Regions from separate parts of the Cellulomonas sp. P4_B5_2 genome, predicted to be linked through region 1. Evidence: riboswitches for the same ligand, from Rfam matches in the RefSeq annotation. Region 1 holds a riboswitch; each other region holds the start of a gene.

Region 1 (9,333 bases):
CGCGCCCGCGAGCGCGGTGAGCACCTGCTCCTCCGTGCCGTACCAGCGGTGGGTCAGGTCCTTGGCCAGCAGCTGGAAGGCGCGGTCCGTGGGGACGAACGCGGTCAGCGGGACCGTGCCGTCGGCCAGGACGGCGACCGGGCTGGTCGGCTTGGCGGCGAGCACCGCACCGACGGCCTGGTCGAGGATGTCGAAGTCGTACCAGTTCCGGTCGAAGGTGTCCCCGTCCGAGGTGAGCAGGGCGGCCAGGCTCGACGTGCCGGTGGGCGCCGCGGTCGCGGCGGGCGCCAGGGCGACCCCGGCTCCGGCGACCAGGCCGGCGGCGACGAGGGTGGAGAGCGTGCGACGGATCCTCATGGTGGCTCCTACGGACGACGGTCGCGGCCGACGCCGTGCGCCGCGCCGCGCGGACGCCGGAGGGCGCCCTGTGTCCTCTTCGCCCGTTCCCCCGCGCCCGGATGCACGTCGAGGCCGCCGCGGACGAGATCGTGCGTTCGGCACGAGATCGCGGGTGTGAACTGACGATCTCGTGCCGAACCCACGAGCTCGCGCCGGGGACCTCGCGAGAGGTCAGTCGTCCAGGGCCGGTCCGCACGCTGCCGCGGCGGTCGCCGCCAGGTGGTCCAGGCCGTGCACCGCGAGCAGCGGGCGGGTGTCGTCGACGACCGCCCAGCAGCCGTCGACCACCTCGTAGCGGACGGCCGGACCCGTGGCGAGGTACTCGGTCAGGGCCGTGATCAGGCGGTCGACGGACTCGCTGGTGGTGCCGACGCCGACCGACGCGCGGATGGCGCCGTTCGACGCGCCCAGGTGTGCCAGCAGCGGGTGAGCGCAGAACCGGCCGTCGCGGACGCCGATCCCGTGCTCGGCGGCGAGGTACGCGGCGACCAGGCCCGGGTCGTGGTCCGGCACCGTGAACGTGAGGACGCCGACCGGTGCCGCGGAGTCCGGCCAGATGCGCGCGATCTCCACGCCGTCGATGGCCGACAGCCCCTGGACCAGGCGCTCACGCAGCGCCTCCTCGTGCGCGGCGAGGGCACCAGCCGGAAGGGCCGCGAGCTGGTCGCAGGCCTCCGCGAGCGCGATCGCGCCGAGCACGTTGGGCGACCCGGCCTCGTGCCGCGCCGGCGCCGGCTGCCAGACCGTCCGGTCCGCCCGCACGTCGCGCACCGCACCTCCCCCTGCGAGGTATGGCGTGCCGGTGTCGAGCCAGTCGCGACGGCCGACGAGGGCCCCCGCCCCGAACGGTGCGTACGTCTTGTGCCCCGAGAACGCGACGTAGTCGGCGTCCGTCCCGGCCAGCGAGAAGCCCCGGTGCGGCACCAGCTGGGCGCCGTCCACCGCCACGCGGGCACCCTCGGCGTGGGCGAGCGCGACGACCTGGTCGATCGGCAGCGCCTCCCCCGTCACGTTCGACGCGCCGGTGATCGTGACCAGCGCGTACGGCTGGCGGGCGAGCTCGTCGCGCAGGGCGTCGAGGGTCGCGGCGACGGTCGACGCGATCGGCAGGATGGTGGTCCGATTGCCGTGCCGCTCGGAGGACTGCACCCACGGCAGCAGGTTGGCGTGGTGCTCGACGTCCAGCACCAGGACGCGGCCCCCCGACGGGACGACGCCGGCCAGCAGGTTGAGCGAGTCCGTGGTGTTGCGGGTGATGATCGCGACGTCGTCGGGACGGGCGTCGACGAACCGCGCGATGGTCTGGCGCGCGGACTCGTACAGCGCGGTGGACACCTGGGACAGGTACCCGGCGCCGCGGTGCACGGACGCGTACAGCGGCAGGACCTCGGTGACGCGGGCGGCGACGGCCTCGAGCGCCGGGGCACTGGCCGCGTAGTCGAGGTTGGCGTAGACGCGGTGCGTGCCGTCCACCAGCGGGACGGTGGTAGTGCCGCCGACCACGGGGAGCAGGGCGCTCACCTCGGTCGCACACGAGAGGCGCTCGGCGGTGACAGTCATGGTGGGTCCTCCGACACGTTCCGGGGGAACACCCGTCGAACAGGTGGGACCCCGCGCTTGCCGAGCCCCGGACGGGACGCGGCCAGGTCGTCACCCGGGGCACCCCACCGCGGAGGAGGGTTGCCGGCCAGCGAGCCGGGGCTTGACGCTGGCGCTCATGACCTGCAACGAGGGTCCCGGCACCTCCCCGTGGCTGTCAACGCGCCGCGGGCTTCGTCTCGCCCACCGGGACGCCTTGTCCACCACTTGGAAGGAGGGTCCCGCCGCGCGTAGCATCACGGCCACCATCCAGAGCGGCTGAGAGATCTGGCTCGACGACGCCGCAGCAACCCGCGGGCACCCTGTGCCCGGCCGAGGGTGCTACCGCCAGGACCGATGAGACGAGGGCCTCGATGAGCTACGCCGGTGACCTGACCCCCCAGCAGGCCTGGGACCTGCTGACGTCCGACGAGAGCGCGGTGCTCGTCGACGTCCGCACGGACGCCGAGTGGCGCTACGTGGGCATCCCCGACTCGGCCCCGATCGACGGTCGCGCCGCCCTGGTCGAGTGGGTGTCGTACCCGTCGGGACGCCCGAACCCACAGTTCCTCAAGCAGCTGGCCGACGCCGGCGTCGCGCCCGGCCGCCCGGTCGTGTTCCTGTGCCGCTCGGGGGTCCGCTCCGTCGCCGCCGCGCAGGCGGCCACCGCGGCGGGCCTCGGCCCGGCCTACAACGTGCTCGAGGGCTTCGAGGGCGACGTCGGTCCGGACGGCCACCGCGGCCACTCCGGCTGGCGCGCGGCGGGGCTCCCCTGGCGGCAGGCGTGAGCGACCGGCGCGTCCCCGGGCCCGCCGACTGGGACGACCGCCGCACCCCGCGCACCGACCTGCGCCCGGACACCCTCGCCGTCCGCGGCGGTCTGGTGCGGTCGCAGTTCAACGAGACGTCCGAGGCCCTGTTCCTCACGCAGGGCTACGTCTACTCCGCCGCCGCCGAGGCCGAGGCCGCGTTCGCCGGGGAGGCCGACCGCTTCCTGTACTCCCGCTACGGCAACCCGACGGTGTCCACCTTCGAGGAGCGCCTGCGCCTGCTCGAGGGCGCCGAGGCCGCGTTCGCCACGGCGTCGGGCATGTCGGCGGTGTTCACGTCGATCGCCGCGATCGTGCAGTCGGGGTCGCGCATCGTCTCCGCCCGGGCGCTGTTCGGCTCCACCGTGGTGATCTTCGAGGAGATCCTGGCCAAGTGGGGCGTGCGGACCGACTACGTCGACGGCCACGAGCTGGCGCAGTGGCAGGAGGCGCTCTCCACGCCGGCCGACGTCGTGTTCTTCGAGACGCCGTCCAACCCGATGCAGGACCTGGTCGACATCGCCGCGGTCAGCCGGCTCGCGCACGCCGCAGGCGCCACGGTGATCGTCGACAACGTGTTCGCCACCCCCGTCCTGTCCCGGCCGCTGGAGCTGGGCGCGGACGTCATCGTGTACTCCGCGACCAAGCACATCGACGGCCAGGGCCGCGTGCTCGGCGGCGCGATCCTGGGCACCGACGAGTACATCCACGGCCCGGTGCAGACGCTCATCCGGAACACCGGACCGTCGCTGTCGGCGTTCAACGCGTGGGTGCTGCTCAAGGGGCTGGAGACGTTGTCGCTGCGCGTCCGGCACCAGACGGCGTCGGCCCTGCAGGTGGCCACGTGGCTCGAGCAGCAGCCCGGCGTCTCGCTGGTCCGGTACCCCTACCTTCCGTCGCACCCCCAGCACGAGCTCGCCCTGGCGCAGCAGTCGGGCGGCGGGACCGTCGTGACGTTCAACCTCGCGGTGCCGGACGGGTCGACGCCCGACGTCGCCAAGAAGGTCACGTTCGGCGTGCTCGACGCGCTGCGGATCGTGGACATCTCCAACAACCTCGGCGACGCCAAGTCGATGGTCACCCACCCGGCGACGACCACGCACCGCAAGCTCGGCCCCGAGGGGCGTGCGGCAGTGGGGATCGCCGAGTCGACGATCCGGCTGTCCGTGGGCCTCGAGGACCCCGCGGACCTCATCGACGACCTCACCCTGGCGCTGGCGACCCTCGACGCCTGACCCTGCGCCACACTGACGGCATGCCCCGGTCGTCGTCGCTCGTCCGCCTGCTCGTGGGGCTTCTCGCCGGGGTCGCCGTCGGGCTCGCGATCGACTGGACCTCGGCGGTCGCGGCGGTGCTCGCGGGCTGGGCGACCACGGCGGCGGTCTTCGTGGTCTGGACGTGGGTCGCGGTCGCGCCGATGGACCCGTCGTCCACCGCGTCCCACGCGACCCGTGAGGAGCCGACCCGGTTCGGCGCGCACCTCGTGGTGGTCGCGGCAGCGGTCGTGACGCTGGTCGGGGTCGTCCTCGTGCTCGTCGACAAGGAGATCGGCCAGCTGCTTCCGACGGTCGCCGTGCTGGCCAGCGTGCTGGCGTCGTGGGCGGCCATCCACACCGTGTTCGCGCTCCGGTACGCACGGATGTACCTGACCGACGGCGCGCGCGGGATCGACTTCCACATGGACTCGCCGCCGCGGTACACCGACTTCGCGTACGTCGCCGTGACCGTGGGGATGAGCTTCGCGATCTCCGACACGGACCTCGGCTCGTCGGCCATGCGCCGGACAGCTCTGGTCCACGCGCTGCTCAGCTACCTGTTCGGCACCGTGATCATCGCCCTGCTGGTCAACCTCGTCGCGTCGATGTGACGCCTCATGTCGGTCCCCCGCGGGATGCTCGGACCATGACCGACACCGACTACGACGCGATCGCCGACGACCTGGTCGCCCGCGGCGCCACCCGCGCGCAGATGATGGGCCGCCCGATCCTCAAGGTCGGATCGACCATGTTCGCCGCGCACATCGGCGACGACCGGCTCGCCGTGAAGCTCGGGCGGGACAGCGCGGAGCACGCGGACGCCCTGGCGCTGCCCGGCGCGACCGTGTGGTCCCCCGGCGACAGCGGGCGGCTGTTCTACGACTGGGTGGCGCTGCCGGCGTCCGCGGAGGACGACTGGATGCGGTTCGCCGAGATCGCGCGGGTGCGCGCTCAGACGTCCTTGGCCATCCAGAGCGACAGGAAGTCGCCGTCGTACGGGAAGAAGGGGACGACCGGGCGGTAGCCCGCGGACAGGTAGAGCGTGACCGCCTCGGGCTGGCGGATGCCGGTCTGGAGCACCACGCTGGTCAGCCCGAAGGCGCGGGCGTCGTCCTCGATCGCCGTGAGCAGGGCGCGGGCGGCGCCGGCCCCGCGGGCGTCGTCGTCGACCCAGACCTTCTTGAGCTCCCCCGAGCCCGCCGGGTAGCCGTCCCGCGCCGCCCGCAGCGTGGCGCAGCCGACGGGGCGACCGTCCAGCCAGGCGATCACCGTGGACAGCGCGCCGACGCCCTGCTGCGGGTCGTCGACCTCGAAGCCGCCCGGCACGCTCGCGGGGATCTCCGGGTAGCGGATCTCGATGTCGTGCCACATCGCGAGCCGCAGCGCGGTGGCGACGGGGTCCGTCCAGTCGGCATGCGTCAGCGTGACCGTGGGGCGCTCGCCGGTGCGCGGCTCCCGGGGCGGCGTCGGCCCGAGGTCCTTGGCGAAGCAGCGCGACTCGGCCTCCGTCGCGTACTCGCCGAAGTTCGGGATCGACCGGTAGCCCTCGCTCAGGTACAGCCCGATCGCCGACGCCTGGAGCACCCCGGTCTCCAGGACGAGCCGGTGGAAGCCGCGGTCCCGCGCGACGGCCTCGAGCTCGCGCAGCACCGACCGCGAGAGCCCGCGGCCGCGGTGCTCCGGGACGACGAACATGCGCTTCAGCTCGCCGACGCCGTCACCGCGCGCACTGATCGCGCCGCACGCGACCGCCTCGCCGTCCACCCGGACCAGGAGCATCGCGACGATGCTCTCGCCGGTCATCTCGTGGCCGATGTCCTCCTCGCCGTAGAGGGCGAGCAGCTCGGCCTGCTGGGCGGTGCGCAGCCGGAGCGCGTCGGGGTCGTCCCAGTCGACGAGCGCGATGCTGGTGGTCAACGCTCAGCCGACGAGGGCGGTGAGGACCGACGTGAAGAACCGCAGCCCGTCCGTGCCCGTGCGGGGGCCCTTCGCGCCGTCGGGTCCGAAGCCCGGCTCGACCGCGTGCTCGGGGTGCGGCATGAGGCCGACGACGTTGCCCGCCGCGTTCGAGATGCCCGCGATGCCACGACGCGAGCCGTTCGGGTTCCAGCCCTGGTAGCGGAACACCACGCGACCCTCGCCCTCGAGCTCGTCGAGGGTGTGCTCGTCGGCGACGTACTGGCCGTCCTGGTTCTTCAGCGGGATCGTGATGTGCTCGCCCGCGGTGTAGTCGCGGGTCCAGGCGGTGTCCACGTTGTCGACCGACAGGACCTGCTCGCGGCACACGAAGTGCAGGTGGTCGTTCTTGATCATCGAGCCGGGCAGCAGGTGGGCCTCGGTGAGCACCTGGAACCCGTTGCAGATGCCCAGCACCGGCAGGCCCTTGTTCGCCGCGTCGACGATCTCGCCCATGACCGGCGCGAACCGGCTGATGGCGCCGGCGCGCAGGTAGTCGCCGTAGGAGAAGCCGCCGGGCAGGACGACCGCGTCGACCCCGTGCAGGTCGGCGTCCCCGTGCCAGAGGCTCACGGCCTCGGCACCGGCGAGGCGGACCGCGCGGGCGGCGTCGCGGTCGTCGAGCGTGCCGGGGAAGGTGACGACGCCGATCCGGGTCATGCCTGCGTGTCCTCGTAGACCGCGACGACGTCCTCGATCACCGGGTTGGACAGCACGTGCTCACCGGCCTCGCGGGCGGCCGCGAGGATCTCCTCGGTCACCGGCCCGTCGACCTCGAGCTCGAACCGCTTGCCCTGACGCACAGACGCGAACTGACCGAACCCGAGCCGCGGCAGGGCGCCGGCGACGGCCTTGCCCTGCGGGTCGAGGATCTCGGGCTTCGGCATGACATCGACGACGACTCGTCCCACGAAAGGGCTCCAGGTGTTCGCGCGGCGGTGGGGGGTCGCGGCGATTCTAGCGAGTGCGCGCGGGCGTCCTGCGCGAGTGCTCAGTCCGTGGCCAGGAGGGCGGGGACCAGGCCCTCGCGGTAGGTGTCGACGGGCGGGGACTGGCCGGTCACGGCGATGTGGACGACGTCGGCCAGCGCGAGATCGTCGGGGCCGTGGACGGTCGACCACCACGCCACGACCGCGCTGGGAAGCACCGCCAAGGCTGCCACCGCGATCGGGGTCGCGAGGCTGGTCACCGCCACGCAGAGAGCGATGGCGCCCGCGCCGAGCAGGACGGTGAGCGCGAGCTGGCGACGGACCGGGTCGACGAGCCTGCGCGCGGGCTGCGGTGGCCGCTGCGGGAGGCGGCGCTGGAGGTTCCACGCGAGCAGGACGGCCAGCGGGAGCCCGACGAGCACCGCGACGGCGAGCGCGGGGCTCGGGACCGTCACCAGCCCGACCACCGCCGTCGCGAGCGCAAGGAGCGTGACCAGCCCGACCATGGGTCGCGCCCGCAGCCGGTCGTGCATGACCCAGCCGAAGAGGAGCGACTGGTCGGTGAGCGTCTCCCCCACCTCGGCGACCAGGTGCTTGCGGGCGTCCGACCGCCGCCGCCACGGCCCGAGCACCATGGACATGCCCCCGCCGCCGACCACCCACGCGACCACCTGGCTCCTCGGCAGGAACTGGACCGGCCCACCACCGGCCAGCGTGAGCACCGGGACCATCACCATCACGATGACGAGCGGGACGAGGACGCCCATCCTCAGTGGGTACAGAGCCCCTTCGATGTCGTCCCGGACCCAGGCTCGGTACTGCGCGGGCAGCCGTCTCCCGAACAGTCGGTACGCAGCCACCTGACGCAGCGGCGGGCGTGTGCGCAGCCGGGTGAGGAGGCCCGCGCGCACGACGCCGAGGCCATCGCGCAGGCCGATGCGGCGAGCGTCTGCACCGGCGAGGTCCGCGAGCACCGCGGTCATCTCGTCCTCCCTGTGCGTCCGCCACCGTCGCGGGTACGCGCGGAGCCAGCGGTGGACGGAGCGCTCGAACCGGGGGTCGATGGTCATCGGGTCTCCAGGACCGCCGTCGGGACGAGCTCGGTGTCGTAGGGGTCGACCTCGACCGGGCGGCCGGTCCAGCCCACATGCCACAGGTCGACGAAGGCGGCGTCGGGCGTCACGCGCGCCCGACGCCAGAGGACGACGGTCGACGGGAGAAGCAGCAGGCACACCGGCGCCGCAACGACCGAGAGCGAGAGGACCCAGGCGCCCGTCACCTCCGCGAGCGCGGCGGCGACGATCCGACGACGACGGCGAGCGCGACGCCGGCGAGGGCGACGACCACCAGCAGCACCGCGCCGAGTGCTGACGGGTCGCGCGCCACCACGGACGTGTCGACCTCGCGGCACGCGCCCTGGGGGGACTCGCACGGCACGCTGCCGACGATCAGCCAGGTCGGCGCGACGAGGGCGGCCACCGACCAGGAGGCTGCCCCGACCGCGACCAGGAGCGCCAGGACGCGAGCACCCGGCTCCGCGGCGATCCGGGCTCGGGACGTCCGCACCCAGACGAACGCCCCCACGGTGCGCGGCTCGCCCCGGCCGGGACGTGCATGCTGCTGCAGCCTCCGGCGTGCCGCGCCATCGGGCCGGACGCACAGCAGGGTGGCCGTGCCCGCGAGGGCGACCGCGACCCACGTCACGACGATCTCGTCGCGCAGATCGGAGGTCGCAGCCACGTAGAGCGGCATGGCGAACATCCACGCGCGGCCCAGCAGGTTGCGCCGCAGGTGCCCGGGCGAGGTCACGTCCTGCCGCACCCAGTCGCGGTACCGCGCCGGCACACGGATGTCGAACATCCGGTACGGCAGGTACACCCACGGCGGCGGGGTCTGCCGCCAGCGTGTCGCGATCCCGCCGCGCAGCAGTCCGAGGGCGGTCCGGGCGTCGAGGCGTCGGGCGTCGTCGTCGGCCAGGTCGACGAGGACTGCGGTGACCTCGGCGGCACGCTCCGCACGCCAGCTCGGCGGGTAGGCCCGCAACCAGAAGGCCGCGGACCGTTCGAACTGTCGGGTCGTCATCGGTCGAGCCGCCGGTACGTGCCCATCGGACCGATCTCCGGAGGCGCGCCTACCTGCACGCCGAACAGGATCACGGCCTTCTCGGCCCGGCTCCGGGCAAGATCCACCGCCGCCAACGCATACGCGAGCGCGAGACCAGCCGCGATCGAGGTCGTCGGCCAGCCGATGGCCAGCGAGAGTGCGATGCAGGGCGGGCCGATCATCAGGAGCAGCGCCAGCGCGGCCCTCCACGGGTAGAGCGCCCCCTCGATGTCGTCGCGAAGCCATCCGTCGTACCGCGGCGCCGGACGCCGGTCGGTCAGGCGGTAGACCAGGAACGCCCCG
Region 2 (9,333 bases), on a different contig from region 1:
GCAGGGCGAGCACCTCCCCCTTGCCGACGTCGAGGTCGACGCCGTCGAGCACGGTCAGGTCGCCGTAGGACTTGCGCAGCCCCCGGGCGACGACGACAGGAGCAGTCATCGCGATCTCGCTTTCTGTGTATGTCGTAAACTGTGTGTGTACTTCATACACACTTGTAGGATCACGGGTCAAGGAGGTGCCGTGGACGACGACGAGGCACGAGAGGCCGAGGAGGCCCGCCGCGAGGCCGAGCTGCTGCGACGCGACCGCGAGAAGGCCGAGCGCGCGGAGGCCAAGGAGGCCGAGCGCGCCAGGAGCGACCTCGAGAAGGCCGACCGCGACGCCCGCAAGCAGGTCGAGCGCCGCGAGCGCGACCGCCTGAAGGCCCTGCAGGACGCGGCCAAGGAGGAGGAGCGCCGACGCAAGGAGCAGGAGCGAGCCGCTCAGCAGGCGGTCAAGGAGGCGGCCCGCCAGCTCCGGGAGGCGGAGAAGGCGCAGCGTGCCGCGGCCCTGGCCCAGCAGCAGGCTGCGCGCGAGGCGGAGAAGGCGCGCCGGCACGCCGTGCGCGTGGCCGGCTCCGAGGGCGCGCCGATCGACCTCCCGCCCGGGATCGCCGTCCTGTGGCGCACACCGGCCCCCGGCCGGCCCGGGCCGCGGCCGGGTCTGACGCTCGAGCAGATCGCCGACGCCGGCATCGCGCTGGCCGACAGCGAGGGGATCGAGTCCGTGTCCATGGCCCGGCTCGCCGAGTCGCTCGGGTTCACCACGATGTCCCTGTACCGGTACGTCTCGTCCAAGGACGAGGTGCTCAGCCTCATGTCGGACCGGGCGTCGGGCCGGCCGCCCGTCCTCGGGCCCGAGGTGGGTGGCTGGCGGGAGCGGCTCGAGCTCGTCCTCGCCGTCCAGCAGCCGATCCTGCGCGCGCACCCGTGGCTGGCGCGGGCGTCCGCGGTCCTGCACGCGGTCGGGCCCGGGCGGCTCGCCTGGATGGAGGCGATGCTCTCGGCGCTCGACGGCACCCCGCTGTCGGAGGACCAGAAGGTGGGGGCGATCGGCCTGCTCGCCTCGCACACCCTGGACCAGCTGCGGATCGGCGAGGAGCTGAGCGGCGCCGGGCGCACCGCCGCGGTCGGCACCACCGCCGGGGGAGCCCTGCCGCCGGACCTGGGAGAGCTCATCACGATGCTCGCCTCCGCGGACGAGCACCCCACGCTGCTGCGGGCGGCAACCGCGGGCGCCTTCTCCTTCCCGGAGGACGCGCCCGAGGACGACGAGCTGGACTTCGGCACCGTACTCATCCTCGACGGGATCGAGCGGCTCATCACCCTGGCCTCCTGAGCCGCCCACAGCCCCGTCGCCTGCACAAGCGGCGGTCACGATGTCGGCGCGGCCGGGCAGACTCGACGCATGACCTCGCCCGACGCCCCGCGCACCGGCCGCTGCTTCGGCGACGGCACCCCCCTGTACGAGCAGTACCACGACGAGGAGTGGGGCAAGCCCGTCCACGACGAGCACGCCCTCTACGAGCGGCTCGCCCTGGAAGGCTTCCAGTCGGGCCTCGCCTGGATCACGATCCTGCGCAAGAGGCCCGCGTTCCGCACGGCGTTCGCGGACTTCGACCCGGAGGTGGTCGCGGAGTTCGGTGACGACGACGTGGCCCGCCTGATGGCCGACGCCGGCATCGTGCGCAACCGCGCCAAGATCGAGGCGACGATCGCCAACGGCCGTGCCCTGCGCGAGCTGCACGCGGCGGGTCGCACTCTCGACCAGGTCCTGTGGTCGCACGCCCCCGACCGGACGGGTTACCAGCGCCCCTCGGGCTGGGCGGGCGTGCCCGCGCAGACGCCGGAGAGCCGCGCGCTGGCCAAGGAGCTGAAGTCGCTCGGGTTCCGGTTCGTCGGCCCGGTCACCGCCTACGCGGCGATGCAGGCGTGCGGTGTCGTCGACGACCACCTGGCCACGTGCCCGGCGGCGTGGGGCTCTGCCGGCACCGGAGAGCTTGCCGGGTGAGATTTGCTTCTGGCGGGTGATCGTGCGGCTGCCCTCTCGGCACCACGCACCCTGCGGACTACAGTGCCAGCCATGACGGAGATGCCCGACCCTGACGTTCGGCGTGATGCCGCGCGCGAGGCGGCCGAGGCGCTCACGGACAACGTCGTCCCCGATGCAGAGATCCTCGAGGCCGTCCAGGTCGGGCTGCTGTCCGTCCCGGCCGGCTCGCCGAACTCGTGGTTCGACGTCCCGTCGCAGCGCAGCCGCATGCGCTCCTCGAACCTGGCCCCGCGCCGCCCGCACTAGACGGGCGCCGAAGCAGACATGCTCCGCGGACGGCGCCGTCTCACGGGTCGATCACTGTTGCCCAGCATGTGATCTGCGGACTACCATCGCGGCTACCATCCAGAGCGGCCGAGAGACCTGGCTCGACGACGCCGCAGCAACCCCCCTCCTCGCGAGGGTGTGGGTGCTTCCGCCAGGGGCGATGGAGTGAGTCATGCCCCCACAGGACACCTGTCCCCGCACCACCCCGGTGCCGACGACCCCGCCGGCCGCGCCGTGAGCGCAGCCGTGGCTGAGCCCCGCACCCCCGGGCTGCACACCGCGCCCGCCCGCCGGGCGCAGAACGCGAACGACCGCCCGACGATCTCGTTCGAGCTCTTCCCGCCCCGGAACCCCGACGCGGCTCCCCGCCTGTGGGCCACCATCCGCGAGCTCGAGTCGGTGCACCCCGACTTCGTCTCGGTCACCTACGGCGCCTCGGGCAAGACGCGACTCACCACGCGCGCGCTGGTCCGCCGGCTGCTGCAGGAGACGTCGCTCAACCCGATCGCCCACCTGACCTGCGTCGGGACCTCGCGCGAGGAGATCACGACGATCGTCGGGGAGTTCCTCGACGAGGGCCTGCGGTCGTTCCTCGCCCTGCGGGGCGACCCGCCCACGGACCAGAGCGACTGGCAGGCCCACCCGGACGGCCTGCAGACCGCGGGCGAGCTGGTCGAGCTCCTGCGCGAGATCGAGGCGCAGCGGTGCCTGGACAGCCCGTCGCAGGCGGTGCGGGCTCGGGTGCGACCCCTGTCCGTCGCGGTCGCGGCGTTCCCGCGCGGCAACCACGCCACGGGCGGCACCCGCGCGCAGGACGTCGCCTCGCTGCTGGCCAAGCAGGAGGCCGGCGCCGACTTCGCGATCACGCAGGTGTTCTTCGACGCGGACGACTATCTCGGTATCGTCGCGGAGGCCCGTGAGGCCGGCGTGACCATCCCGATCATCCCGGGCATCATCCCGACCACGGACCCGGCCCGGCTGCTGCGCGTGCAGGAGCTGACCGGCGTCCCGGTGCCGAAGGACCTGATCGACCTGCTCGGATCCGCCGACGACGAGCTCGACCGTCATCGCCGGGGCATCCGGGCCAGCGTCGACCTGGTCAACGGCGTCCTGGACGGCGGCGCACCCGGCGTCCACCTCTACACGTTCAACCAGCACCACGCCGCACTTGACCTGCTCGAGGGTGCACACCTCGACGGCGGAGCTCGGACAGCTCCCGACCTGGCCAGCTGGCCGCAGGACACGGCACCCGCCCGACCCCCGAGGGACTGAACCACATGACCGAGAACCGCCCGATCTTCCCCGCCAGCTCCGTGCTCGGCTACCCCCGCATCGGCCCGCGCCGCGAGCTGAAGAAGGCCCTCGAAGCGTTCTGGGCAGGTCGCACGTCGGCCGACGAGGTCGAGGCCACCGCCGCCGACCTGCGTCGCCGCACCCGCACGCGGCTGGCCGAGCTCGGCCTGGCCACCGACGTGCCGGCGATCCCGAGCGCGTTCTCGTTCTACGACCAGGTGCTCGACGCCACCGCCGTGATCGGCGCTGTCCCGGCCCGCTTCGCGGACGTCGTGGGCGCCGACGGGTCGCTCGACCTGGCCGGGTACTCGACCGTGGCCCGCGGCCGCGGCGACGACCTGCCGCTCGAGATGACCAAGTGGTTCGACACCAACTACCACTACCTGGTCCCGGAGATCGGCCCGGAGACGACCTTCCGCTACGCGAGCACCCGCCCGGTGCGCGAGTTCACCGAGGCCCTCGCGGACGGCGTCCTCACGCGTCCGGTCATCGTCGGCCCCGTCACGTACCTGGCGCTGGCCAAGGCCACGGAGGACGCCCCCGAGGGCTTCGCCCCGATCGACCGCCTGGCGGACCTGCTGCCGGTCTACGCCGAGCTGCTCAAGGACCTCGCCGCCGCGGGTGCCACCTGGGTGCAGCTGGAGGAGCCCGCCCTGGTCTCCGACTCCGTCGCCGTCCCGGCCGAGCAGCTGCTCGCGTCCGTGATCGAGGCGTACCGCGCGCTGGCCACCGAGCTGACCCCCCCGGAGCGCCCGGCCATCCTGGTCGCGGCCCCCTACGGCGACCTCGCCGCGGCGTTCCCGGTGCTCGCCGCGACGGACGTCGAGGCCATCGGCATCGACCTGATCCGCGGTCACGCGCCTGCCGAGTCGGTCCCGGGCCTGGAGACCAAGACGCTGGTCGCCGGCGTGATCGACGGCCACAACATCTGGCGCGCGGACCTGGACGCCAAGCTGGCCGTCCTCGAGCAGCTCGAGGGCCTCGGCGCGGCCGCGGTCACCGTCGGCACCTCGACGTCCCTGTTCCACGTGCCGCACACGCTCACGGACGAGCCGAACCTCGACGAGACCCTGAAGACCTGGCTCGCGTTCGCCGACGAGAAGGTCGTCGAGGTCGTCACCCTGGCCGAGGGTCTGACCGAGGGCCGCGAGGCCATCCACGAGCAGCTGCTCACCGCCACGGACGCGGTGAACTCCCGCCGGACCGCACCCGGCGTCGTCAACCCGGAGGTCCGCGACCGCGTGGCCGCCCTCGGCGAGAATGCGTTCAGCCGCGGCTCGTTCGACGAGCGCAAGGTCGCGCAGGCCGCCCGGCTCAACCTGCCCCCGCTGCCGACGACGTCCATCGGCTCCTTCCCGCAGACCACCGAGATCCGCACCGCGCGCGCTGCGTTCGGCAAGGGCGAGCTGACGGAGGCGCAGTACGACGAGGAGATGAAGGCGGAGATCCGCCGGGTCGTCGAGCTGCAGGAGAAGATCGGCTTCGACGTGCTGGTGCACGGCGAGCCCGAGCGCAACGACATGGTCCAGTACTTCGCGGAGAACCTCGACGGGTTCGCCGTGACGCAGAACGGCTGGGTCCAGTCCTACGGCTCGCGCTGCACGCGTCCGTCGATCCTGTGGGGCGACGTCTCGCGGCCGAAGCCGATCACGGTCGAGTGGTCGTCGTACACGCAGTCGCTCACGGAGAAGCCGGTCAAGGGCATGCTCACCGGCCCGGTGACCATCCTGGCCTGGTCGTTCGTCCGCGACGACCAGCCCCTCGGCGACACCGCCAACCAGGTGGGCCTTGCCCTGCGCGACGAGATCGCCGACCTCGAGGCCGCCGGCATCGCCGTCATCCAGGTGGACGAGCCCGCGCTGCGCGAGCTGCTGCCGCTGCGGGTCGAGGACCACGCCGCGTACCTCGACTGGTCGGTGCGCTCGTTCCGCCTCGCCACGGCCGGGGTCCGCCCCGACACGCAGATCCACACGCACCTGTGCTACTCGGAGTTCGGCGAGATCATCGGCGCGATCGACGGGCTCGACGCGGACGTGACCTCCATCGAGGCGGCCCGCTCGAAGATGGAGATCCTCGGCGACATCTCGGCGGCCGGCTACCCGCGGGGGATCGGCCCGGGCGTCTACGACATCCACTCGCCGCGCGTCCCCAGCGAGGCGGAGGTCGAGGAGCTGCTCACGGAGGCCGTCAAGGCCATCGCGGTCGACCAGCTCTGGGTCAACCCGGACTGCGGCCTGAAGACCCGCCGCTACGAGGAGGTCGCCCCGTCGCTGGAGCACATCCTCGCGGCCACGCGGGCGGTCCGCGCCACGCTCTGACGCATGCTCACGGCCCCGGACACCTGCACAGGTGTACGGGGGACCGGAGTCCAGGCTGACCACGTCCACGTGAGGCACGAACGTCGACAGGTTCTCCGACCTCACGACCGGATCGCGGTCGCCGTAGATCATGAGGGCGGGCTGCTGGATGACGGGGTCCACGTCCGCCAGCAGGTGCCAGTTGCGGTCGAGGTTCCTGTACCAGTTGATGCTGCCCGTGAACCCCGATGCGTCGAAGGCGGAGACGAAGACGGCCAGCTCGCTGTCGCTCATGACGGGCTCACCGCGTGGTGTCGCCGCTCTGGCGAGGTTGATCCACGCCATACCGGGCTGAGGCTCGGTGGGCGGCTCGTTCTTCCGGTACAGGTTGCGAAGGAACTGGAACGTGTTGTCGTCGAGCACGGCGTCGGCGACGCCCGGCTGTCGATTGAAGTGGACGAAGTAGAAGTCGCCGCCGAGAACCTGTTCCATGAGCTCGATCGGGGGGATCTCCCCGCGCTCGATGTACGGCAGGCTCAGGTTTATCACCTTGGAGACGCGGTGGGGATGCAACAACGTCAGTCCCCAGACGACGTTCGCGCCCCAGTCGTGACCGATGAAGAGGGCGTCCTCGTACCCGTAGTGGTCGAGAAGTGCGACGAGGTCACCCGACAGGTGCCCGATGTCGTAGTCCGTCACCTCGGTCGGACGGGACGAGTTCCCGTAACCCCGCTGGTTCGGGACGATGACGTGGTAGCCGGCTGCGACGAGGGCAGGCACCTGATAGCGCCAGGAGTAGGCATGCTCGGGCCAGCCGTGACAGAGCACGACAGGATTGCCGGCATTCTCCTGGCCCGCTTCGAAGACTTCGAGCGTCACGCCGTTGACGGAGATGAGGGCGGGCTCGGGAAAGTCGGTCGGATCGAACACGGCAGGTCCTCCGTAGCTCTGGGTGATCGGCCGCGTGCGGCCTGATCGGTTGCCGCCACCGTAGGGAGCATTGCGGACAGGATCGGTCCGCAAGAGGTGGCAGACTCGGAGCATGCGAAAGGACCCCACCGGTCGAGCGTTGCAGCTGCTCTCGCTCCTGCAGACCCATCGATGGTGGGGTGGTGCCGAGCTCGCCGATCGCCTCGAGATCACGGAGCGAACGGTGCGCCGCGACGTGGACCGGCTGCGCGAGCTCGGCTATCCGGTCGACGCCACGTCAGGAAAGGACGGGGGCTACCGGCTCGCGACGGGGGCGCACCTGCCACCCCTGGTCCTCGACGACGACGAGGCCGTCGCGGTAGCCGTCGGGCTGCGCTACGCCGCGGAGGCCGCGATCGGCGGCATGGAGGAGACGTCGCTTCGCGCCCTGACGACGATCGAACAGCTGCTGCCCCATCGGCTGCGCCGCCGGGTGTCGGCGCTGCACTCGAGCGTCAGCTCGATGCGGTGGCCGGGCGACGACGACGTCGTCGACCCCGACGCACTCAGCGTGCTCGCCGCAGCGTGCCGGGACCGCGAGGACGTGCGCTTCGACTACCGACGACATGACGGCACGGACAGCGGACGGCTCGTCCAGCCGCACCAGCTCGTCACCGCCGGCCGTCGCTGGTATCTCGTGGCATGGGACCAGCGCCGCGACGACTGGCGCACGTTCCGGCTGGACCGGCTCCGGGAGCCCCGGCTGACGGGCGGTCGTTTCACACCCCGCCAGATCCCCGGCGGCGATGCGGCGACCTTCGTCGCAACCTCGCTCGGCTCGATGTTCAGTCAGCATCACGCGACGATCGCGGTCGACGCCCCGTTCGCCGAGCTCGAGCTCCGGTGGGTGGACCACACACCGATCGAGACGAGAGCGGACTCCTGCGTCGTGCAGATCCGTAGCGAGGATCTCGACTGGCTCGCCCTGACCGTCGCCCGCATCGCGCTCACCGCCCCGGTGGCCGTCATCGAGCCGGCCGAGCTCGCCGACACCGTCAGGCAGCTGGCCGCCCACCTGCGCCTAGGGTCGGTCGCGTGACGATCTTCGACACCGTCCCGCTCGACCAGCTGCGTCGCCGGACGAGCGTGAAGTGGCGGCACTACCCGCCGGACGTCCTTCCGCTGTTCGTCGCCGAGATGGACGTCCCGCAGCCGGAGCCGGTGATCCGGGCGGTCTCCGACGCGCTGCGCGGCGGGGACACCGGGTACGCCGAGGGCACCTCCTACGCCGAGGCCTTCGCCGCGTTCGCCGCCGAGCGGTACGGCTGGGACGTGGACGTGCCGGCCACCCGGACCGTGCCCGACGTCATGCTCGGGATCGTCGAGGTCCTCGGGCTGCTCACCGGGCCCGGCGACGCCGTCGTCATCAACCCACCGGTGTACCCACCGTTCCGGGGCTTCGTCGAGCACGCCGGCCGCTTGGTGGTCACGGCTCCGCTCGGCCCTGACGGGCGGCTGGACCTGACCGCGCTGGGGGAGGCGTTCGCACACGCACGTGCGACCGGGCGGCCCGCGGCGTACCTGCTGTGCCACCCGCACAACCCGACGGGCACCCTGCACACGGCGGCCGAGCTCCGGGCGGTCGGCGAGCTCGCGGCGCAGCACGGTGTGCGGGTCGTCGCCGACGAGATCCACGCGCCGCTGATCCCCACGACGGCGGACGGCTCGGCCCCGCACTTCGTGCCGACGACGACGCAGATCCCCGACGCGATCGCCTTGCACTCCGCATCGAAGGCGTTCAACCTGGCTGGCCTGCGGGCCGCCCTCGCGGTGCCGGGTCCCGCTGCGACCGAGGACCTGGCCCGCCTTCCGGAGCTGGTCGGCCACGGCGTGATGCACCTGGGCGCCGTCGCGCAGATCGCGGCGCTGCGCGACTGCGGCCCGTGGCTGGACGAGGTGTTGCGCGGGCTCGGGGAGAACCAGCGGCTGCTCTCCGGTCTGCTCGCCGACGCGCTCCCCGAGGCCGCCTGGGCGGTTCCTGACGCCACCTACTTCGCGTGGCTGGACCTGCGCGCGGTGCCGGCTGTGCGTGCGGGTGCGGACCCCGCACGGCTGGCCCTCGACCGAGGTCGGGTGGCGCTGAACCAGGGGCCGACGTTCGGCGTCGAGGGCGCGGGGTTCGTCCGGTTGAACCTCGCCGCCTCGACGGCGACCCTCGCCGAGGCGGTCAGCCGAATGGCTCTTGCCCTGGCGAACTGAGACCGATTCGTGACCAACCGTGGACCACGCGGGCTCATGTCCACCCCGGGCACGTGCCGATCTCTCCCACAGCAGGGCCGTACAACGACGTAATGGGAGATCGACATGGTGAAGTGCGACGAGTGCAGCTCCGCCGTGCAGGTGTGCGAGCGGTGTGATGGCGCCGGTCGCAAGCGCTGGTCCGGGGAGTGCAGCTACTGCCGTGGCACCGGCCAGACGTGCATGAAGAACGCCAACCACCGCTGGTGAGCTGACCAGCGCACCCGC
Region 3 (4,267 bases), on a different contig from region 1:
TACATCCGCTTGCGCCCGAACCGGTCGGACAGGATGCCGAACACGACGGCGGAGACGCAGGCGCACAGGGCACCGAGGAGCAGGAACTTCGGGATGAGCTTGGAGTCGACGTCGAGGTAGTTGATCAGGTAGGCGCCGATGAAGACCTGGAAGACGTACGAGTGCGAGTTCGCGCCGATGTTCATGAAGAACACGCGGGCGAGGTGCTTCTTGCCGTGCTTCCACACGTCGACGACGGGCGAGTCCTTCTTGGCGGCCTCGATCGCGCCCTCGGCCTTGAGCTCCTCGAAGACCGGGGACTCCTTGACCTTGCGACGGATCACGTAGGCGGCGATCGTCACGAAGATCGAGCTGAAGAAGACGAGACGCCAGCCGTAGGACAGCAGGGCCTCCTCCGGCATCATCTGCACGAGGATCCACACGACGGCGCCCATGGCCGCACCGGCGGCCGCGCCCACGAACACCAGCGACGAGAACCGGCCGCGCTTGCCCTTGGGGGCGGTCTCCGTCAGCAGCACGATGCCGCTCGCCTGTTCGGCGCCCGCGCCGAAGCCCTGCAGGAACCGGGCCATGAGCAGCAGGATCGGGGACCAGATCCCCACGACCGCGTAGGTGGGCAGCAGGCCGATCGCGAACGTCGCGGTGCCCATGAGGAACAGCGTGGCGACCATGACGAACTTGCGGCCGAGGCGGTCGCCGTACTTGGAGAAGAACAGTCCACCGAGCGGGCGTGCGCCGAAGCCGACGAACAGCACGCCGAACGACGCGWGCATCCCGGAGATCGGGTCCATGTCGGAGAAGAAGATCTTGCTGAAGATGATCGCCGACGCGGTGCCGAAGATCGTGAAGTCGAAGTTCTCGAGCGCGGTCCCGATGCCACCGGCCCAGGCTGCTCGGCGCAGGTTCTTCTGATCGACGGGGGGAAGGACGCCGTCCGCGGTCGCGGGCGGTGGCAGGACGATGTTTCCGGTCACAGGACACCTGTCTCATGGGAGCTCGCACGCCCTGCCGTCATCGGCCGGGCTGGAGACTCGGGGCGCGAGCAAGGTGCCCGCGGTCGCGCAGATCGAGACAGCCTTGTCTCGCGTCTAGCTGGCACTCCTTGTTCGGCTCACGACGTGAGCGCGTTCCCGGGGGGATCCTCGATGGAGGCTCGGGGCACTGGTGCTGCGCGATTCCGGAGTGCTGGTCTGTATGGAACTCAGTTCCGGTACGTGGAACAACGTAGAGCGGGCTTTCCACGGAACCAGGGGTCGAAGGTCCTGTTCGTCCGATCCGATCCGGTCCAGCGCCGACCCTGCTGATCCCGGAGGTGGGTCGCATCGGTTCGCCATTGACCGACCACTCCGACGGCCACCCCGCACATCCCGCGATGTGAGAAGCCGTCCCGATCGTTGACATCGTCGCGCTCGGAGCCGACCCTCCTGCGCGGGTCAGGAGCTCCGCCGTCTGGCTCGGCAGGCGGAGCAGCAACCCTCCGACGTGTGGGGTGCTCCCGAGCAAGACCCGGCCAGCCTGGACGGCGGGCGAACGTCGACCCCCAGGGATCAGCCATGTCCGTCGATCTCCTCCCGTCCACCGTCTCCGCGAGGTACGGCGGCGCGGCGCCCACCGACGTCGCCACCTCGGCCCCGTCCTGCCGTACGAGCAGCAGCAGGACGTCCTGCGCCGGTTCGCCGGGGAGGTCGTGCCGCTGGTCCGTGCCGAGGTGTCGACCACGCTGTGGGGCCCCGACGACCCCGGGCGCGCACGCGGGCTCGCGGCGGCGGACGCGTCTCTCGTCGGCGTCGGCGGCGGGACTACCCTGACCAGATGACCACCTCGCTCGAGCAGCCCGTGCACGACGCCGTCGAGACGCCCGACGTCGTCGCACAGGTTCGGGCGGTCGCGGAACGGGCCAAGGTCGCGTCCCGCGCGCTCGCCACGGCTACCCGGGCCACCAAGGACGCGGCCCTGCGCGGCATGGCGGACGCCCTCGTGGCGGCCACCCCCGAGATCGTCGCGGCCAACGCGGTCGACCTCGAGCGCGGCCGGAGCAACGGCACCTCCGCGGGCCTGCTGGACCGCCTCGCGCTGACACCGGAGCGCATCGTGGGCATCGCCGACGCCCTGCGTGAGCTCGCCGCCCTGCCCGACCCGGTGGGTGAGGTGGTCCGCGGCTCCACGTTGCCCAACGGCCTGCGCATGAGGCAGGTGCGCGTCCCGATGGGCGTGGTCGGCATGATCTACGAGGCGCGTCCGAACGTGACCGTCGACGCCGCGGGGCTGGCGCTCAAGAGCGGCAACGCCGTCATCCTGCGGGGCGGCTCGGCCGCGGCCGCGAGCAACGAGGTCATCGTCGAGGTGCTGTCGAGGGCGCTCGTCGCACAGCGGCTCCCCGGTGCGCTCGTGCAGTCGATCGACGCCTGGGGTCGCGAGGGCGCGGTCGCCCTCATGCACGCCCGCGGGCTGGTCGACCTGCTGGTGCCCCGCGGGGGAGCGGACCTGATCCAGACCGTCGTGCGCGAGTCCACCGTGCCCGTCGTCGAGACCGGCGTGGGCAACGTGCACGTCTACGTCGACGAGACCGCGGACCTCGCTGTCGCCATCCCGATCCTGCTCAACTCCAAGACCCAGCGCGTCGGCGTCTGCAACGCCGCCGAGACGCTGCTGGTGCACCAGGCCGTCGCCGACGAGTTCCTCCCGGTCGCCATCGCCATGCTGGCCGACGCGGGCGTCACCATCCACGGCGACGAGACCACCCTCGCGCTCGCCCCCGACGAGGCCGACTGCGTGCCGGCCACGGACGAGGACTGGGCCACCGAGTACCTGTCGCTCGACCTCGCCGTCCGGGTGGTCGACTCGCTCGACGAGGCCCTCGAGCACATCCGCGAGTGGAGCTCGGGCCACACCGAGGCGATCATCACGCAGGACCTGGCGTCCTCGGAGCGGTTCGTGGCCGAGGTGGACTCCGCGGCGGTCATGGTGAACGCCTCCACGCGGTTCACCGACGGCGGCCAGCTGGGCCTCGGCGCGGAGATCGGCATCTCCACCCAGAAGCTCCACGCCCGCGGGCCGATGGGCCTCGGCGAGCTCACGACGACCAAGTGGATCGTGCACGGCGACGGGCACGTCCGACCCTGATGCCACAGTCCCGCGTGCGACACTGTTCGCTCCCGCCCACCCCTGGAGGAATGTCGTGCATGCTGCCCTGATCGCCGCGGCTGAGGCCGCCGAGCACACCAACGAGCTGCCGTTCCCGCCCGTGGTGTTCGGTATCGGAGCGTTCGTCGGTCTCGTCGCCATGCTGCTCATCACGTTCGCCTTCCGCAGCGTCGGGACGCGCCACTGACCGACGTACCGAGAGGGACCGGACCGATGACGGAGCCGCCGCACAGGACACGCCTGGGCGTGATGGGCGGCACGTTCGACCCCATCCATCACGGTCACCTGGTGGCCGCGAGCGAGGTGGCCGCACGGTTCGATCTCGACGAGGTCGTCTTCGTCCCGACGGGGCGGCCGACGTTCAAGCTCCACCAGGACGTCACCGTGCCCGAGCACCGGTACCTCATGACCGTGATCGCGACGGCGTCGAACCCGAGATTCACCGTGAGCCGGGTCGATGTGGACAGGTCAGGTGTGACGTACACCGTGGATACGCTGCGCGACCTCAAGACGGCACGCCCGGACGCCGAACTCTTCTTCATCACAGGTGCGGACGCCATCGCGCAGATCGTGACGTGGAAGGATGCCGAGGAGCTCTTCTCGATGGCGCAGTTCGTGGCGGTCACCCGTCCCGGGCACGCGTTGTCGGTCGACGGGCTTCCCGCCGATCGAGTCCACGTCTTGGAGGTCCCCGCCCTGGCGATCTCCTCGACCGACGTCCGCGCACGTGAGCGCGCCGGGCAGCCGGTCTGGTACCTCGTCCCTGACGGGGTCGTCCAGTACATCGCCAAGCACAGGTTGTATCGAGGTCAGTCATGAGTGAACCGGGAGAGCGGCGGCGCCGCCGCGAGCTCCATCGCAACCCCGAGACGGGCGACGTCGCGGGTGCCGCACCCGACGCCGGGTCCGCGGCCGGTCCGGCGTCCCCGGGTGGTGCGAGCGCCGGTCAGGTCTCCCGCCGCGCGATGCGTGGTCAGGGCGGCGACGACACGCCTCCCCGCGGGACCGCGCCCGCACCGACGACCGACGCCAGCCGCTCCCGCCGCTCCATCCGCGACACCGCGCTCGACCCCACGAGCGCCCGGCCGGGCACGGCAGGCACCGGAACCCCAGCATGGTCGGC

The links. A riboswitch is a leader RNA that binds a small molecule or an ion and turns the genes downstream of it on or off. The one in region 1 is predicted to bind S-adenosylmethionine.
Region 2: another riboswitch for S-adenosylmethionine. It lies ahead of AC1DUQ_RS06155 (methylenetetrahydrofolate reductase); the one in region 1 lies ahead of AC1DUQ_RS09655 (aminotransferase class V-fold PLP-dependent enzyme).
Region 3: another riboswitch for S-adenosylmethionine. It lies ahead of AC1DUQ_RS18130 (glutamate-5-semialdehyde dehydrogenase); the one in region 1 lies ahead of AC1DUQ_RS09655 (aminotransferase class V-fold PLP-dependent enzyme).

What each region holds. Positions count from the first base shown of each region.
Region 1 covers NZ_JBFUHU010000107.1:10,223-19,555, reverse strand. The annotation lists gene AC1DUQ_RS09660 (fasciclin domain-containing protein) at 1-357, opposite strand, end outside; gene AC1DUQ_RS09655 (aminotransferase class V-fold PLP-dependent enzyme) at 571-1,959, opposite strand; SAM riboswitch class IV at 2,008-2,122, opposite strand; SAM riboswitch class I at 2,241-2,356, shown strand; gene AC1DUQ_RS09650 (rhodanese-like domain-containing protein) at 2,352-2,765, shown strand; gene AC1DUQ_RS09645 (O-succinylhomoserine sulfhydrylase) at 2,825-4,021, shown strand; gene AC1DUQ_RS09640 (DUF1345 domain-containing protein) at 4,042-4,653, shown strand; gene AC1DUQ_RS09635 (hypothetical protein) at 4,689-5,066, shown strand; gene AC1DUQ_RS09630 (GNAT family N-acetyltransferase) at 4,994-5,959, opposite strand; gene purQ (phosphoribosylformylglycinamidine synthase subunit PurQ) at 5,963-6,658, opposite strand; gene purS (phosphoribosylformylglycinamidine synthase subunit PurS) at 6,655-6,909, opposite strand; gene AC1DUQ_RS09615 (hypothetical protein) at 6,990-7,997, opposite strand; gene AC1DUQ_RS09610 (hypothetical protein) at 7,994-8,206, opposite strand; gene AC1DUQ_RS09605 (hypothetical protein) at 8,203-9,009, opposite strand; gene AC1DUQ_RS09600 (hypothetical protein) at 9,006-9,333, opposite strand, start outside.
Region 2 covers NZ_JBFUHU010000060.1:10,513-19,845, forward strand. The annotation lists gene AC1DUQ_RS06135 (ATP-binding cassette domain-containing protein) at 1-109, opposite strand, end outside; gene AC1DUQ_RS06140 (TetR/AcrR family transcriptional regulator) at 191-1,327, shown strand; gene AC1DUQ_RS06145 (DNA-3-methyladenine glycosylase I) at 1,397-1,999, shown strand; gene AC1DUQ_RS06150 (hypothetical protein) at 2,072-2,287, shown strand; SAM riboswitch class I at 2,380-2,475, shown strand; gene AC1DUQ_RS06155 (methylenetetrahydrofolate reductase) at 2,555-3,580, shown strand; gene metE (5-methyltetrahydropteroyltriglutamate--homocysteine S-methyltransferase) at 3,586-5,919, shown strand; partial or broken gene AC1DUQ_RS06165 (alpha/beta hydrolase) at 6,037-6,942, opposite strand; gene AC1DUQ_RS06170 (helix-turn-helix transcriptional regulator) at 6,941-7,906, shown strand; gene AC1DUQ_RS06175 (MalY/PatB family protein) at 7,903-9,066, shown strand.
Region 3 covers NZ_JBFUHU010000307.1:107-4,373, reverse strand. The annotation lists partial or broken gene AC1DUQ_RS18135 (MFS transporter) at 1-974, opposite strand, end outside; SAM riboswitch class IV at 1,432-1,539, shown strand; gene AC1DUQ_RS18130 (glutamate-5-semialdehyde dehydrogenase) at 1,813-3,123, shown strand; gene AC1DUQ_RS18125 (hypothetical protein) at 3,179-3,331, shown strand; gene nadD (nicotinate-nucleotide adenylyltransferase) at 3,358-3,963, shown strand; partial or broken gene AC1DUQ_RS18115 (hypothetical protein) at 3,960-4,267, shown strand, end outside.